Regions from separate parts of the Streptomyces sp. NPDC101237 genome, predicted to be linked through region 2. Evidence: riboswitches for the same ligand, from Rfam matches in the RefSeq annotation. Region 2 holds a riboswitch; the other holds the start of a gene.
The links. Region 2 has a riboswitch for thiamine pyrophosphate ahead of thiO (glycine oxidase ThiO). Riboswitches for the same ligand answer to the same signal wherever they lie in the genome.
Positions count from the first base shown of each region.

Region 1: another riboswitch for thiamine pyrophosphate. It lies ahead of ACIRQ9_RS19785 (thiamine ABC transporter substrate binding subunit); the one in region 2 lies ahead of thiO (glycine oxidase ThiO).

Region 1 is NZ_JBIWNY010000012.1:49,273-53,763, forward strand. Features, by position in the region: gene ACIRQ9_RS19775 (ABC transporter ATP-binding protein) at 1-414, opposite strand, end outside; gene ACIRQ9_RS19780 (ABC transporter permease) at 414-2,012, opposite strand; gene ACIRQ9_RS19785 (thiamine ABC transporter substrate binding subunit) at 2,048-3,118, opposite strand; TPP riboswitch at 3,195-3,302, opposite strand; gene rlmN (23S rRNA (adenine(2503)-C(2))-methyltransferase RlmN) at 3,320-4,426, opposite strand.
Region 2 is NZ_JBIWNY010000016.1:210,169-214,659, reverse strand. Features, by position in the region: gene ACIRQ9_RS24925 (thiazole synthase) at 1-634, opposite strand, end outside; gene thiS (sulfur carrier protein ThiS) at 638-838, opposite strand; gene thiO (glycine oxidase ThiO) at 835-2,004, opposite strand; TPP riboswitch at 2,002-2,113, opposite strand; gene ACIRQ9_RS24910 (NAD(P)/FAD-dependent oxidoreductase) at 2,242-3,480, shown strand; gene ACIRQ9_RS24905 (Rv2175c family DNA-binding protein) at 3,579-3,944, shown strand; gene thiE (thiamine phosphate synthase) at 3,978-4,491, shown strand, end outside.

The DNA.
Region 1 (4,491 bases), on a different contig from region 2:
CTCGCCCCCGGAGAGCCCGGCCACCGCCCGCCCGGCCGCCCCCGGCAGTCCGACCAGCTCCAGCAGCTCCGCCACCCGCTCGGCCTGCCGGTCCCTGCCCTCGCCGCGCATCCGGAGTCCGAAGGCCACGTTCCGGCCCACGTCCCGCTGCGGGAACAGCTGGTGGTCCTGGAACATCAGCCCGACCCCGCGCCGGTGGGCCGGCACCCGCGCCTGGTCCCGGCCGTCCAGCAGCACCCGGCCCTCGTCCGGCGGCCGCAGTCCCGCCACCACCCGCAGCAGCGTCGACTTGCCGCTCCCGCTCGGTCCGAGCACGCACACCACCTCGTGCTCGGCGACCTTCAGGTCCACGGCGTCGAGCACGGCCCGCCCGCCGAACCGCACGGTGGCCCGGTCCAGTTCGAGAAGCGGCATCAGAACTCCCCCGTCCGGTCGGTCCGCAGCCGCTCCAGCACCAGCAGGGCCACCGCGCACACCACCATCAGAATCGTGGAAAGGGCCATCGCCTGGCCGTAGTTGAGATCGCCGGGGCGGGACAGCAGCCGGGCCACGGCGACGGGAAGGGTCGGGTTGTCCGGCCGGGCGATGAAGACCGTGGCCCCGAACTCCCCGAGCGAGACGGCGAAGGCGAAGCCCGCGGCGATCAGCAGCGCCCGCCGCACCAGCGGCAGATCGACCTCCCGCCACACCCGCCAGGGCGACGCCCCGAGCACGGCCGCCGCCTCCCGCAGCCGTTCGTCCACGGCGCGCAGCACCGGCAGCATGGTCCGCACCACGAACGGCACGCCGACCAGCGCCTGCGCGAGCGGCACCAGGATCCAGGACTGCCGCAGGTCCAGCGGCGGCTTGTCGAGGGCGATCAGGAACCCGAAGCCGACGGTCACCGCGGACACCCCGAGCGGCAGCATCAGCAGCGCGTCGAAGCCCCGTACCAGCCGTCCCGCGTCCCTCCGGGCCAGCGCGGCAGCCGCGAGCGCCCCGATCAGCACGGCGACGGCGGTCGCGACCGCGGCGTACTCCAGCGAGGTCACCACCGACTGGACGGGCGCGACCAGGAAGGTGCCGCCGTCGGCGTCGCCGAGGGCCCGGTAGTAGCCGAACCCGCCGTCGAGCGAGCGCCGTACCAGCACCGCCAGCGGCAGCACGAGGAGCACGGCGACGGTGGCGAGGACCCCGCCGAGCAGCGCCCACTGGCCGGGGCCGCGCGGCCGGCGGGCCGTCACCGCCGGGTCCACCAGACGCAGCGCGCTCTCCCGCCGCCGTACCGTCCACGCGTGCACGGCGAGGATCGCGCCGACCGCCATGAACTGCACGACCGTCAGGACGGCTGCCGTGGAGAGGTCGAAGATCTCCGAGGTCTGCCGGTAGATCTCCACTTCGAGGGTGGAGAAGGCAGGTCCGCCGAGGATCTGCACCACGCCGAAGGAGGTGAAGGTGAACAGGAAGACCATCAGCGCGGCGGCGGCCACGGCGGGCGCCAGCGCGGGCAGCGTCACCTTCCGCCAGGCGCCCAGCGGCGAGACGCCGAGCATCCGCGCGGCCTCCTCCTGCCGCGGGTCCAGTTGCGCCCACAGCCCGCCCACGGTCCTCACGACGACCGCGTAGTTGAAGAAGACGTGCGCGATCAGGATGGCCCACACGGTGGTGTCCAGCCGTACGCCCCACAGTTCGTCCAGCAGTCCGCCGCGGCCGACCAGGGCCAGGAACGCCGTGCCGACCACCACGGTCGGCAGCACGAAGGGCACCGTCACCACGGCCCGCAGCACCTGCTTGCCCGGGAAGTCCAGGCGGGCGAAGACGTAGGCGGCGGGCAGCGCGACCAGCAGGGTGAGGCCGGTGGAGGCGAGCGCCTGCCAGGTGGTGAACCACAGGACGTGCCGGATGTCCGGCCGGCCGACGACGTCGGCGATCCGCCCGAACCGCCAGCCGCCGTCCGCCTTCAGACCGCGGCTGACGATCGCCGCGACCGGCCAGGCGAAGAAGACGGCGAAGAACGCGACGGGCACGGCCATCAGGCCGAGCCGCGCCGCGCCTGCGCGCCTGCCGGTCACTTGAGTACGAGCGAGGTCCACGCCTTGACCCACTGGTCACGGTCGGCGGCGATCCTGTCGGGCGCCATGGTCTCGGGGGCCTTCGCGGCCGGACCGTACTTGGTGAACTCGGCGGGCACGCCCGCGCCCTCGACCACCGGGTAGACGAACATGTTCAGCGGCATGTCCTCCTGGAACTCCTTGGAGACCAGGAAGTCGAGGAACGCCTTGCCGCCCTTGGAGTTCGAGGCGTTGCTCAGCAGCCCGGCGAACTCGATCTGCCGGAAGCAGGTGCCGGCCGCGACGCCGGTGGGCGCGGTGCCCGGCTTCGGGTCGGCGTAGATGACCTCGGCGGGCGGCGAGGAGGCGTACGACACGACGAGCGGCCGGTCGCCCTTGGCCTTACGGCCGCCGGCCGAACCGGAGAACTCCTCGTTGTAGGCCTGCTCCCAGCCGTCGACGACCTTCACGCCGTTGGCCTTGAGCTGCTTCCAGTAGGTCTGCCAGCCGTCGTCGCCGTACCGGGCGGCGCTGCCGAGCAGGAAGCCGAGTCCCGGCGAGGAGGTGGCCGCGTTCTCCGTGACGAGGAGGTTCTTGTACTGCGGCTTGACCAGGTCGGCGAAGGAGGCGGGCGGGGCCAGCTTGTGCTCGCTGAAGTACGCCTTGTCGTAGTTGACGCAGATGTCGCCGTAGTCGACGGGCGTCACCCGGTGCTTGCCGGCGTCGAGCTGGTAGTCGGTGCCGACCCGGTCGAGGCCCTTGGCCGTGTACGGCTGGAAGAGGCCGTTGTCGAGCGCCCTGGACAGCAGGGTGTTGTCGACGCCGAACAAGACGTCGCCCTGCGGGTTGTCCTTGGTGAGGATCGCCTTGTTGACGGCCTGGCCCGCGTCGCCGTCCTTGAGGACGCGCACCGTGTAGCCGGACTGCTTCTCGAAGTCCTTGAGCACGTTCTTGGAGACGGCCCACGAGTCGTGGCTGACCAGGGTGACGGTCTTGGAGTCGGCCGGGGCGCCCGAGGACGACCCGCACGCGGACAGCGTGAGCAGACCGAGTCCGACGGCCGCGGACACGAAGGTCTTGGTGTGCACTGGTGTTTTCCTCCTGGGGTGGACCAGGAAGAGACGCGGCCCCACCCGGTGGAACCACCCGGGCAGGGCACAACAGCTTGAGTGATGACCGAACTTCCTACCCAGAATGACCTGGGCGAGGTTCAGAGGGTCTGCGGCCCGATTGCCGCACTCTCAGCGCTGTGGCGCTCCCCTGTCGGAATATGAAGATGTGTCCAGATCCTACCGCTCGGTCGCCGCCAGCTGACCGCACGCTCCGTCGATCTCCTGGCCACGGGTGTCCCGGACGGTGACGGGTACGCCGTGCGCGGCGATCGCCTCGACGAAGGCCTTCTCGTCCTCGGGCCGCGAGGCCGTCCACTGGGAACCCGGCGTCGGGTTCAGCGGGATCAGGTTCACGTGCACGGGCTTGCCCTTGAGCAGGCGGCCCAGCCGGTCGCCGCGCCACGCCTGGTCGTTGATGTCACGGATGAGGGCGTACTCGATGGACAGCCGCCGGCCGCTCTTCTCGACGTACTCGAAGCCGGCGTCCAGGACCTCGCGCACCTTCCACCGGGTGTTCACGGGGACGAGGGTGTCGCGCAGTTCGTCGTCGGGCGCGTGCAGGGAGATCGCCAGCCGGCACTTGAGGCCCTCGTCGGCGAACCGGTGGATCGCCGGCACCAGCCCGACCGTCGACACGGTGATCCCGCGCTGCGAGAGGCCCAGGCCGTCCGGAGCCGGGTCGGTCAGCGCCCGGATGGCGGTGACGACCCGCTTGTAGTTGGCCAGGGGCTCGCCCATGCCCATGAACACGATGTTGGAGAGCCGCGCCGGACCGCCGGGCACGTCCCCGTCCCGGAGCGCCCGCATCCCGTCCACGATCTGGTGGACGATCTCCGCGGTGGACAGGTTCCGGTCCAGACCCGCCTGCCCGGTCGCGCAGAACGGGCAGTTCATCCCGCACCCCGCCTGTGAGCTGATGCACATCGTCACCCGGTCCGGGTAGCGCATCAGCACGGACTCCACGAGCGTGCCGTCGAACAGCCGCCACAGCGTCTTGCGCGTGGTCCCCTCGTCGGTCGACAGATGCCGGACGACGGTCATCAGCTCCGGGAACAGCGCCTCACGCAGCCGGTCCCGGGAGCCGGCCGGAATGTCCGTCCACTGCTCGGGGTCGTGCGCGTACCGCGCGAAGTAGTGCTGCGCGAGCTGCTTGGCACGGAACGGCTTCTCCCCGATCTCGGCCACCGCGTCCTTGCGCTCGGCGGGCGTGAGATCGGCGAGATGCCGCGGCGGCTTCTTGGCTCCGCGCGGCGCGACAAAGGTGAGTTCTCCGGGCTTGGGCATGGTGGTACCAGTGTCGCAGATCCACTTGGGTGACCTGCGGCTGTCTTCGCCTACGGCTGTCGTCA
Region 2 (4,491 bases):
GGGTCACCGCCGACGCCAGCATCACTCCCGCGCAGCCCAGCTCCATCGCCAGCGCCACGTCGGAGGCCGTGCCGGCCCCCGCGTCCAGGATCACCGGCACGCGCGCGTGCTCGACGATCAGCCGGAAGTTGTGCGGGTTGCGGATCCCGAGGCCCGACCCGATCGGCGACCCCAGCGGCATCACCGCCGCGCACCCGACGTCCTCCAGCCGCCGGGCCAGCACCGGGTCGTCGTTGGTGTACGGCAGCACCGTGAACCCGTCGTCGACCAGCGTCTCCGCCGCGTCGAGGAGCTCGATCGGATCCGGCAGCAGCGTCCGCTCGTCGGCGATGACCTCCAGCTTGACCAGCGAGGTCCCGAGCGCCTCCCGGGCCAGCCGGGCCGTCAGCACCGCCTCCCCGGCGGTGAAGCACCCCGCGGTGTTCGGCAGCACCCGGATCCCCAGCCGCTCCAGGACCGACAGCACGGATCCCCGCACCCCCGGGTCCACCCGCCGCATCGCGACGGTCGTCAGCTCGGTCCCGGACGCCACCAGCGCCCGCTCCAGCACCTCCAGGCTGGGCGCACCCCCGGTCCCCATGATCAGCCGGGACGAGAACGCCGTCCCTCCGAGCACGAACGGGTCGTCGGCCATGGCTCAGCCTCCCTGTACGGCGGTCAGGACTTCCACGCGGTCACCTTCGGCGAGCGCCGTGCCCGGCCACTCGCCGCGCGGTACGACGGTCTCGTTGACCGCGGCGGCCACCCCGGACGGCGCGGCCGTCAGGGACCTCACGAGCGTGTCGAGAGCGGTGCCGGGGTCGATCTCCCGGCGCTCCCCGTTGACGGAGATGTTCATGCGGTCTGCTCCAGGAGTGCGCCGGGGACGGGGCCGAAACGCTTCGGCGTGAACGGGCGGGCCTCTTCCGGCAGCTCCCCGCCGGTCAGCACCTCCGCCATCACGTCTCCCGTGACGGGGGTGAGCAGCACCCCGTTGCGGTGGTGCCCGGTGGCCAGCAGCAGCCCGTCCAGGCGGGTCGGCCCGAGCAGCGGCGCGTTGTCGGGGGAGCCGGGGCGCAGCCCGGCCCGGGTCTCGGTCAGCGGCAGCTCGGTGATGCCGGGCACCAGCTCGTGCGCGTCGCGCAGCAGCTCGTACACCCCGCCCGCGGTGACCGTGGTGTCCCAGCCCAGTTCCTCGCTGGTCGCGCCGACCACCAGCTCGCCGTTCTCCCGGGGCACCAGGTAGAGATGGCCGCCGCGCACCACGGCCCGCACGGTCCGGCTGAGGAACGGCGCGTACCGGGCGGGCACGGTCAGCCGCAGCACCTGCCCCTTCACCGGCCGCACCGGTGGCAGCACGTCCTCGGGCACTCCCGCCAGCCGCCCGCTCAGGCTGCCGCCGGCGAGCACCACCCGGTCCGCGGCCAGCCGTTGCCCCGCGCGGGTGACGGCGCCGGTGGCCCGCTCCCGCACCACCGCCAGGCGCTCGGCCCAGTCGCGGTGGAAGACCACCCCGGCCCGCTCGCACGCGGTCACCAGCGCGGCCGCCAGCCGGCGCGGGTCGATCTGGTGGTCGCCGTCCACCCGCAGCCCGCCGCGCACACCCGGCGCCAGCATCGGCTCCAGGCGCCTGCACTCCCGCCCGGACAGCCAGACCGAGTCCAGCCCCGACCGCTGCTGGAGGGCGTGCAGGTCGCGCAGGTGCGCGCGGTCGTCGGCGTCCAGCGCGACCGCGAGCGTGCCGCAGCGCCGGTAGCCGAGGTCGTGGCCGGTCAGCTCGGTCAGCTCGGCGGCGAAGCCGGGATAGCGGCGGGCGGAGGCCAGGTTGAGCCCGAGCAGGGTCTGCTCGCCGTGGTGCAGTTCGGTGACCGCGGCCAGCATCCCCGCCGCGACCTGCGCGGCGCCGCCGCCGGGCGCGGGGTCGGCGACGGCGGTGGCGAGCCCGCGCTGCGCGGACCGCCAGGCCGTGACCAGGCCGATGATGCCGCCCCCGATGACGAGGACGTCGGACGTATGTGCGGACATGGGCGTCCAGCCCCTCCCTTCGCCGGCATGACCCGGATCAGGTTCGTACGGTCGGAGGCCGCCAGCCTCCCTCTCAGCCCGGTGCGTCCGGGCTCCCGCGTGTGCTTCCCGGCCACCCTAGCCCGCGCCGCCGCGCCCTCGTAAGACGGCCTGCCGGGCGGTGTGGAACAGGTCACTCAGCACGCCCGCTGACTGACTCTTTGTCAGGTGTCTATCGTTCTTGTCTATGGTGATCACGTGAGCGAGCAGACGCAGCGACGGAGCACGTCACAGACGCGACGCGTGGTCGTCGTCGGCGCGGGCATGGCCGGGGTGCAGACCGCCGTGGCCCTGCGCGAACAGGGCTTCGCCGGCACGGTGACCCTGATCGGCGCCGAACCGCACCAGCCCTACGACCGGCCGCCGCTCTCCAAGGCGGTGCTGCTCGGCAAGGCGGAGGGCTCCGCCTTCGAGGTGGACTTCGAGACGCTCGGCATCGAGCTGGCGCTGGGCCGCGACGCGCTCGGCGTGCGCCCCGCCGACCGCGAGCTGGACACCGAGGCCGGCCCGGTGCCCTACGACGTCCTGGTGCTCGCCACCGGCGCCGAGCCGGTCACGCTGCCGGGCACCGAGGGCGTGCCCGGCGTCCATCTGCTGCGCACCCTGGACGACGCCGAGCGGCTGCGGCCCGTGCTCGCCCGGCAGCACGACATCGTGGTCGTCGGCGCGGGCTGGATCGGCGCCGAGTTCACCACCGCGGCCCGCGAGGCGGGCTGCGCGGTGACCGTGGTGGAGGCCGCCGACCGGCCGCTCGCGGGAGCGCTCCCGGCCGAGGTGGCCGCGCCGATGGCCGCCTGGTACGCCGACAGCGGGGCCGACCTGCGCACGCACACGCGCGTGGCGCGCGTCGAACCCGGCGCCGTGGTGCTCGACGACGGCTCGCGGGTGCCCGCGGGCGCGGTCGTGGTCGGCATCGGCGCCCGTCCCGCGACCGCCTGGCTGACCGGCTCCGGCATCGGCCTGGGCCGGCACGGCGACGTGCTCGCCGACGACCGGCTGCGCACCGGCGTCCCGGACGTCTACGCGGTCGGCGACTGCGCCTCCTTCCCGTCCGGCCGCTACGGCGAGCGCCTGCTCGTCCACCACTGGGACAACGCCCTGCAGGGCCCGCGCACGGTGGCCGCCAACATCCTCGGCGAAACCGACGCGGTCTACGACCCGGTGCCGTACTTCTGGTCGGAGCAGTTCGGCCGGTTCGTGCAGTACGCCGGGCACCACGCGGCGGCCGACCGGCTGGTGTGGCGCGGCGATCCGGCGGGCCCGTCCTGGAGCGTGTGCTGGCTGCGCGAGGACCGCCTGGTCGCTCTGCTGGCGGTGGGCCGTCCGCGTGACCTGGCGCAGGGCCGCCGCCTGATCGAGGCGGGACGCCGGATGGACGCCGAGGCGCTGGCCGACCCGGCCCGCCCTTTGAAGAACGCGACCGCGGAGCCCCGATAGCGGCGGTGGGGGAGGAACGGCGCGGCGGGCCACGGCGCCGCCGCGTCCGGACGACCACCGATCGCACCCGGCCCGCCCCAACGCCTACCCTTGACCCCGTGACCGAGATTGACGCAAAGACCGATGCTCTCGTACCCGCCTGGCTCACCGTCCCCGACATCGCAGAGATGCTGGACATCGATGTGACGCGCGTGCGGCAGCTGGTCAAGGAGGGCCAGCTCATCGCCGTCCGCCGTGGTGAGAACCGGGCGCTGCACGTCCCCGCCGCCTTCATCGACGGGGACAAGGTGGTCAAGGGCCTGTCCGGGACCCTGACGCTGCTGCGGGACGACGGCTTCACGGACGAAGAGATGCTGGAGTGGCTTTTCACGCCCGACGAGACCCTGCCCGGCACCCCCGCGCAGGCACTCAGCGAGAATCGTGGCACGGAGGTGAAGCGCCGCGCCCAGGCGCTCGCCGTCTGAGAAAGGCCGTACCGACACCACGGGGGACACCGCATGACCGACACCGCCCGCGCCCGGCTGGCCGACGCCCGGCTGTACCTGTGCACCGACGCCCGTAAGGAGCAGGGCGACCTCGCCGCGTTCCTGGACGCGGTCCTGGCGGGCGGTGTCGACATCGTGCAGCTGCGCGACAAGGGCATGGAGGCCGGCGAGGAGCTGGAGCACCTCGCCGTGTTCGCCGAGGCATGCGCCCGGCACGGCAAGCTCCTCGCGGTCAACGACCGCGCGGACGTCGCCCACGCGGCCGGCGCCGACGTGCTCCACCTCGGCCAGGGGGACCTGCCGGTCCCGGCCGCCCGGGCGCTCCTCGGCCCCGACGTCCTGATCGGCCGCTCCACGCACGCCGACGCCGAGGCCGCCGCGGCCGCCGCCCAGGGCGGCGTGGACTACTTCTGCACGGGTCCCTGCTGGCCCACCCCCACCAAGCCCGGCCGCCACGCGCCCGGCCTCGGCCTGGTGCGGCACACCGCCGCCCTGGGCACGGACCGTCCCTGGTTCGCCATCGGCG